One region of the Arthrobacter sp. AOP36-F1-5 genome, then DNA from elsewhere that is predicted to be linked to it. Evidence: predicted binding sites of a transcription regulator. Region 1 holds the regulator's gene; the other holds the start of a gene.
What was found. Region 1 encodes HrcA, which represses chaperone genes, less so after heat shock. Its sites were predicted from a motif close to TTNGCACTCGNNNNNNNCGAGTGCNAA; they were not measured.
Positions count from the first base shown of each region.

Region 2: groL (chaperonin GroEL) is a predicted target of HrcA. The motif match lies at 1,508-1,534, and genes of this name have one in related genera.

Region 1 is NZ_CM176892.1:1,630,184-1,633,587, forward strand. Features, by position in the region: gene dnaJ (molecular chaperone DnaJ) at 1-867, opposite strand, end outside; gene hrcA (heat-inducible transcriptional repressor HrcA) at 927-1,940, opposite strand; gene AC3ZI9_RS07535 (DUF3097 family protein) at 2,120-2,977, shown strand; gene AC3ZI9_RS07540 (DUF4870 domain-containing protein) at 3,075-3,404, shown strand, end outside.
Region 2 is NZ_CM176892.1:696,683-700,086, reverse strand. Features, by position in the region: gene groL (chaperonin GroEL) at 1-1,325, opposite strand, end outside; gene AC3ZI9_RS03175 (LytR C-terminal domain-containing protein) at 1,642-2,343, opposite strand; gene AC3ZI9_RS03170 (DUF3263 domain-containing protein) at 2,394-2,690, opposite strand; gene AC3ZI9_RS03165 (uracil-DNA glycosylase) at 2,835-3,404, shown strand, end outside.

The DNA of each region.
Region 1 (3,404 bases):
GATGTCCTGCTCGCCGTCGAAGGTCTCCAACTTCATGTCGGTGCCCAGGGCCGCCGCCGTCATCGGGATGCGCAACGTGGCATGGAGATCGTTGCCTTCGCGTTCGAAGACCGCATGGCGTTTGACGTTGATCTCCACGTACAGGTCGCCCGACGGTCCGCCGCCGGGCCCCGCTTCGCCCTGGCTGTCCAGGTGGATGCGGGTGCCGGTGGCCACGCCCGCGGGGATCTTCAGCTGCTTGGACACCCGCTCACGCACTCGGCCCTGGCCCATGCATTCGTTACAGGGGCTGGGCAGCGTGGTGCCGAAGCCACGGCAGGCGCTGCAGGTTTCGATGGTCATCATGTTGCCCAGGAAGGAGCGGACCGGACGCTGCACCTGGCCCTGCCCCTGGCAGATGGTGCAGGTCTCCGGCGAGGTCCCCGGCTGGCAGCAGGTGCCTTGGCAGACGCCACAGGTGACCGCGGTTTCGATGTCGAGGGTGTAGACGGTCCCCTGGACCGCGTCCTTGAGATCGATGCTGGCGGTCACCAGCGCATCCCGTCCACGCTGGGTCCGCGAGGCGGGACCCTGGGCCGCTCCCCCGCCGAAGAACTGTTCGAAGATGTCCCCGAAGCCGCCGAAGCCGCCACCGCCACCTCCGCCGCCGGCGGTGCCGTTCTCATTGCCCGTCGCATCATAGATCTCACGCTTCTGCGGGTCCGACAGGACCTCGTAGGCGTGGGTGACGGATTTGAACCTATCCGAGACATCCTCGCCCGGGTTCACGTCCGGGTGGAGCTTGCGGGCGAGCTTCCGGTAGGACTTCTTGATTTCCTCGGCGGAGGCGTCGCGCGCGACGCCGAGGGTTTCGTAGTGGCTGCTCACAGTGTGTGCTGTGTCCTTTCCGACAATCTGTACATGCTTATTCCCCGGGCCCTGGTCCGTCAGCCGGCCAGGATGCGGGAAAGATAACGGGCGACCGCTCGTACGGCCGCCATGCTGGTGGGGTAGTCCATGCGGGTGGGACCCAGGACCCCGACCTTGGCCGCGGCACCGGGGCCGTAGCCGGTGGCCACGACCGAGGTCTCGGCCAGGCCGCCGTAGGGGTTCTCCCGTCCGATCTGCACGGCGATGCCCCGGGCGTCCTGTTCCAACTCGGAGAACAACCGCAACAGGACCACTTGTTCCTCGAGGGCTTCGAGCACCGGGGTGATCGTCAACGGGAAGTCCCCGGTGGAACGCGCCAGGTTGGCGGTCCCTGCCATGATGATCCTCTCGATCACCGAGTTGTCCCCCAACGAAGCCAGGGCCTGGGCCAGGATCCGTCCGGAATCGCGCAGGGATGGAACCATTTTCTCACAGGCGGCCAGGGCCAGATCACCGATGCTCTGCATCCGCTGGCCCGAGGTGGCTGCCAGGAACGTGGCCTTGAGGTCGGCCAATGATTCATCGCTGGTCTCCGGAGGGACCAGGACCACCCGTTGGTCGACCTTGCCGGTGTTGGTGATCAGGATCGTGAGGACCTGACCGGACCCCAGACCCACCAACTCTATGTGGCGGACCGTGGCATCGCTAAACTGCGGCACCTGGAGCACGGCGACCTGGTTGGTCAGCTGGGACAGGAGCCGGACCGTGCGTTCCAGGACTTCGTCCAGGTCGTTGGTCCCCTCCAGCATGCGGTGGATGGCCCGGCTTTCCGCGGTGGAGAGGGGGCGGACGGCGTCGATCTGGTCCACGAAGTAGCGGTAGCCCTGTTCGGTCGGGATCCGCCCCGAGGAGGTGTGCGGGGCGATGATCAGTCCCTCTTCCTCCAGGGCCGACATGTCGTTGCGGATGGTGGCCGCCGACACGCCCAACCGGTGCCGTTCAACCAGGGCCTTGGAGCCGACCGGTTCCCGGGAATGGACATAGTCCTCGACGATCGCCCGCAGGACCTCGAGGCGCCGTGGTACTGACATTCGATCCTCCTGTGGGTCTCGCGGTGGATGGACGGATTGCGGCCTCGTGGCTTAGCACTCGACACGCCTAAGTGCTAAGTCTAATACGAATGACCGCTTGTTAGCATGGTGGCCGCGCGCATCGGCGCCGGCGGCCCGCTCCTCGCGACCGCCCGACCCAGTGAAAGGCCGTGTCAGCATTGGATATCCACCAGTGGGGAGCCCAGAATCTATCGGCACCGAAAGCCCGCCAGCTGCGCCGGGTGCCCGCCGCCCTGGGCCTGTTGCTCGAAGACGTGCAATCCGGCTGGGTCGGTGAAGTCGTGCGGATCGAACGTTCCGGGGGCCTGCGTCTGGTCGTCCTGGAGGATCGTCGGGGCAAGACCCGGTCCTTCCCCACGGGCTTCGGTTTCCTGATCGAAGGCGAGCCGGTCGAGGTCATCGAACCACAGGCCGTGGCGGCCGCCCCCGGGGCCGGAGGCGGCCGGAGCGCCTCCGGTTCGGTGAAGGTCTCCAACCTCAAGGCCCGTACCGCATTGGCCAGCCGGATCTGGGTCGAGGGCAAGCACGACGCCGAACTGGTCGAAAAGGTCTGGGGCCACGACCTGCGGGTGGAAGGGATCGTCGTCGAACCCCTGCATGGTGTCGATGACCTGGCGGGGGCGATCGCCGAGTTCTCCCCGGGGCCCGAGCGCAAGCTGGGGATCCTGGTGGACCACCTGGTCTCCGGGACCAAGGAGGAGAAGATCGCCGCCGAGGCCATGCGGGTTCCGGGGGCCCGGTCCAATGTCCTGATCGTCGGGCACCCCTATGTCGATGTCTGGCAGGCAATCCGCCCGCAGGTGCTGGGCATCACCGCATGGCCGGTCATCCCGCGGGGAACCGATTGGAAGACAGGTATCCTCAAGGGTCTGGGGTGGGCCCATGCCAGCCAAGCCGATGTGGCCCTGGGATGGCGGCGGCTATTGGGCCAGGTGAACAGTTTCACCGACCTGGAACCGAGCCTGCTCGGGCGGGTCGAAGAGGTCATTGACTTCCTGACCACCGGCCGAAACTGACCTCTCGGCGCGCCGTACGTCCCGCGAAGGGGTACCGGAGGCCCCCGGGGGCGATAAACTAGGCAAAATCGTGTTGGACGGGAGGAACGACTTGGTGATGAACGGATCAGGCAAGAAGCCCGGCGAAGGCTCGGCCGACGCCGGACGCTTCGAGGGTTCGTCATCGGCTCCCCTGCCGCTGACACCTTCGGAAGATCGCCAGTGGGCGACGATTGCGCACTTCGGGGGCATCCTGGGATGCATCCCGTCGGGGATCATCTACCTCGTCTATCGGGACCGCGGGGCCTTCACCGCCCAGGAATCCAAGGAGGCGCTGAACTTCACGCTTCCGTTGACGGTGCTGGCCCTGATCTCCAACCTGCTCATGTTCATCCCGGTGGTCGGTGGGGTCTTCGCCATCATCGCCGTCGCGCTGTGGACCTATATC
Region 2 (3,404 bases), 930 kb from region 1:
TTGACGATGTTGGCGCCGGTGGCCTCATCGCCTTCCAGGGTCAGCTTCGCGAAGGCCTTCTCGCCGGCCTGGATCAGGGCCACGCCGCCGCCGGCGACGATGCCCTCTTCCACGGCTGCCTTGGCGTTGCGCACGGCATCCTCGATGCGGTGCTTGCGCTCGTTGAGCTCGACCTCCGTGGCGGCACCGGCCTTGATCACTGCCACGCCGCCGGCCAGCTTGGCCAGGCGTTCCTGCAGCTTCTCGCGGTCGTAATCCGAATCGGAGTTCTCGATTTCGGCACGGATCTGGTTGACCCGGCCCGAGATCTCCTCGGCGTCGCCGGCCCCTTCGACGATGGTGGTCTCGTCCTTGGTGACCACGACCTTGCGGGCCTGGCCCAACTGGTCCAGCGTTGCGGTTTCGAGCTTCAGCCCGACTTCCTCGGCGATGACCTGGCCACCGGTGAGGATGGCGATGTCGGCCAGCATGGCCTTGCGGCGGTCACCGAAGCCCGGAGCCTTCACGGCGACGGATTTGAAGGTGCCCTTGAGCTTGTTGACCACGAGGGTGGCCAGGGCTTCGCCCTCGATGTCCTCGGCGATGATCAGCAGCGGCTTGCCGGACTGCATGACCTTCTCCAGGACGGCGACCATGTCCTTGACGGAGGAGATCTTGGAGTTGACGATCAGGATGTACGGATCCTCGAGGACCGTTTCCTGACGCTCGGCGTCGGAGACGAAGTAGGCCGAGAGGTAGCCCTTGTCGAAGCGCATGCCCTCGGTCAGTTCCAGGTCCAGCCCGAAGGTGTTGGACTCCTCGACGGTGACGACGCCTTCCTTGCCGACCTTGTCCAGTGCCTCGGCGATGAGCTCGCCGATCTGGGAATCACCGGCGGAGATCGACGCGGTGGCGGCGATCTGCTCCTTGGTTTCGATTTCCACGGCGGAACCGAACAATTCGGTGGTCACGGCCTCGACGGCCTTTTCGATCCCGCGCTTGAGCGAGAGCGGGTCGGCGCCGGCGGCAACGTTGCGCAGGCCTTCCTTGACCAGGGCCTGGGCCAGCACGGTGGCGGTGGTGGTGCCGTCGCCCGCGATGTCGTCGGTCTTCTTGGCGACCTCCTTGACCAGCTCGGCACCGATCTTCTCGTACGGCTCGTCCAGTTCGATTTCCTTGGCGATGGACACGCCGTCGTTCGTGATGGTGGGGGCGCCCCACTTCTTTTCGAGGACAACGTTGCGCCCACGCGGGCCGAGGGTCACCTTGACGGCGTCGGCCAGGGTGTTCAGACCCCGCTCGAGGCCGCGGCGTGCTTCCTCGTCAAATGCAATCATCTTGGCCATGGTGGCTAGTGGTCCTTTCGGGACAGTCTTGCGAATTCATGAACCAGCTGAAACGCCCGCGACGGACGAGCGGGGTCCTGCGTTGTCTGAACGCCGTGCCCACACCCTCGTTGCAACTGATCCGGGGTTCACCCGCGGTGTTCGACGCCGATGCGCTGCGACGGATCCTATCCGCGCCGCGCTTAGCAGTCGCAACACCTGAGTGCTAAGTCAATTATTGGCACTCCCCACCCTCGAGTGCAAGCCATGGGGGCCGTTTCCGGGAAACTCTTCACGTCGGGCTTAACCCCGGCGGCCCGATCCGGGCCTCGGGGACCTAGTAATCGGCGCCGAGGACGACGGCGATCCGGCCGGGAATCTGCGTGGTCTGGTAGACCGTGCCGATGCCCATCGCCCCGGCGGCCTTCTCGGCCGTGGCCCGATCCTCATCCGCCTTGTAGTAGACGATCGAGCTGTTCACCCGCTTGGTCCAGTTCGCGGCGCTGAGGTTGCTGAATCCGGCGGCACTGAGCTTGGCCTGCCCACTGGCGGCCAACCCCGTCCGGCGCGACCCGTTGTAGACGCCGATCTTGGTGGAGGTATCCGGGGCGGCGGCGGCCGAGCTGGAGGAGGCAGCGGCGGCGGAGCTGGAGGATGCGGCAGCGGCCTTGGACTTCTCCGCGGCCTTCGATGCGGCGGCCTCCGATTTCGCGGCGGCGGATTCGGCCGCTGCGGAGGATTCCGCGGCCGCCGAATCGTCCTCCGGCGCCCCGCTTTCCGCTGCGGATTCCGATCCAGGGGCCGGCGACTGGCTGGCCGGGCTGGACACTGATTCCGAGGTCGCGACCGGCTGACCGGTCAGTTGCGGCAGCACGAAGTAGCTGAACAGACCCACGACCAGGGCCAGGATGCCGAAGGCGACGATCCAGCCCAACGGCGACCGGCGGCTGGCGGCGCCGGTCATGGCTTGCCGGTGGATCCCCTTGCGGTCGGTGAATTCCGGGACCCTGTCGAACTCGTCGTTCGGGTACTTCGTCATCGCAGTCCTTGGTTCCTTCGGTGCAGCGGCGGATGGTGCCGGAATCGGGCCTACGCCTCGCCCGCCAGCCGGCGCGCGCTGCGGGCACGATGCCTCGTTGATCGAAGTCTACGCAATCTTTTGACAAGCATCGGATCATGCGCCAGTGCGGCGTCCGTGTCGATAAGTGCGTTGAGCAACTGGTAGTAGTTGGCGGCCGAAAGGTCGAAAAGTTCGCGGATGGCCTGTTCCTTGGCCCCGGCGTATTTCCACCATTGGCGTTCCAGGGCCAGGATCTGCTGGTCCCGGACGTCCAGCGCGCTGTCTTCGTCGGGTTCGAACTCCAGTTCGCCCGCTTGTACTGCCATCGCATGCCTCCTAGACCTGTCGCTTCACCGGCTCTTCCGTCCTCCGGACCCGGCCCGGAGGCGATTTCACCCACCCCCATCCTAATGGCGAATTACATCCATGTCATTTGCCGCGTGGCGTCCTCCTGCGGGGAGAATAGCCCCATGGAAACCGCTGCCGAGCACACTCCCTGGCCCATGGCCCCCGACTGGGCGGCGGCACTGGCGCCCGAGATGCCCCGGTTGCAGAAGCTCGATGCCGAGCTTTCCGCCCGCCGCGACGCCGGCGAACAGGTGCTGCCCGCCAGCGACCACCTGCTGCGCGCCTTCCACCGTCCGCTGGCCGATGTCAAAGTCCTCATCCTTGGTCAGGACCCCTACCCGACGCCCGGCCATTCGACCGGGCTGGCCTTCGCCGTCGACGCCTCGGTGGACCCGTTGCCGCGCAGCCTGAAGAACATCTTCACCGAGTACTGCCAGGACACCGGATATCCGTTCCCCGCCTCCGGGGACCTGACCCCCTGGGCCGAGCAGGGGGTGCTGCTGTTGAACCCGATCCTGTCGGTGGCCGCCGGGGACGCCGGATCGCATCGGAAACTGGGGTGGCAGGAATTCACCACCGCAGCGATCGCCGCACTGGTTTCACGCCGGGCCCCGCTGGTGTCGATCCTGTGGGGCCGGCACGCCCAGGGCTTCGAACCGCTCCTGGGGTCGACGCCGGTGATCACCAGCGCC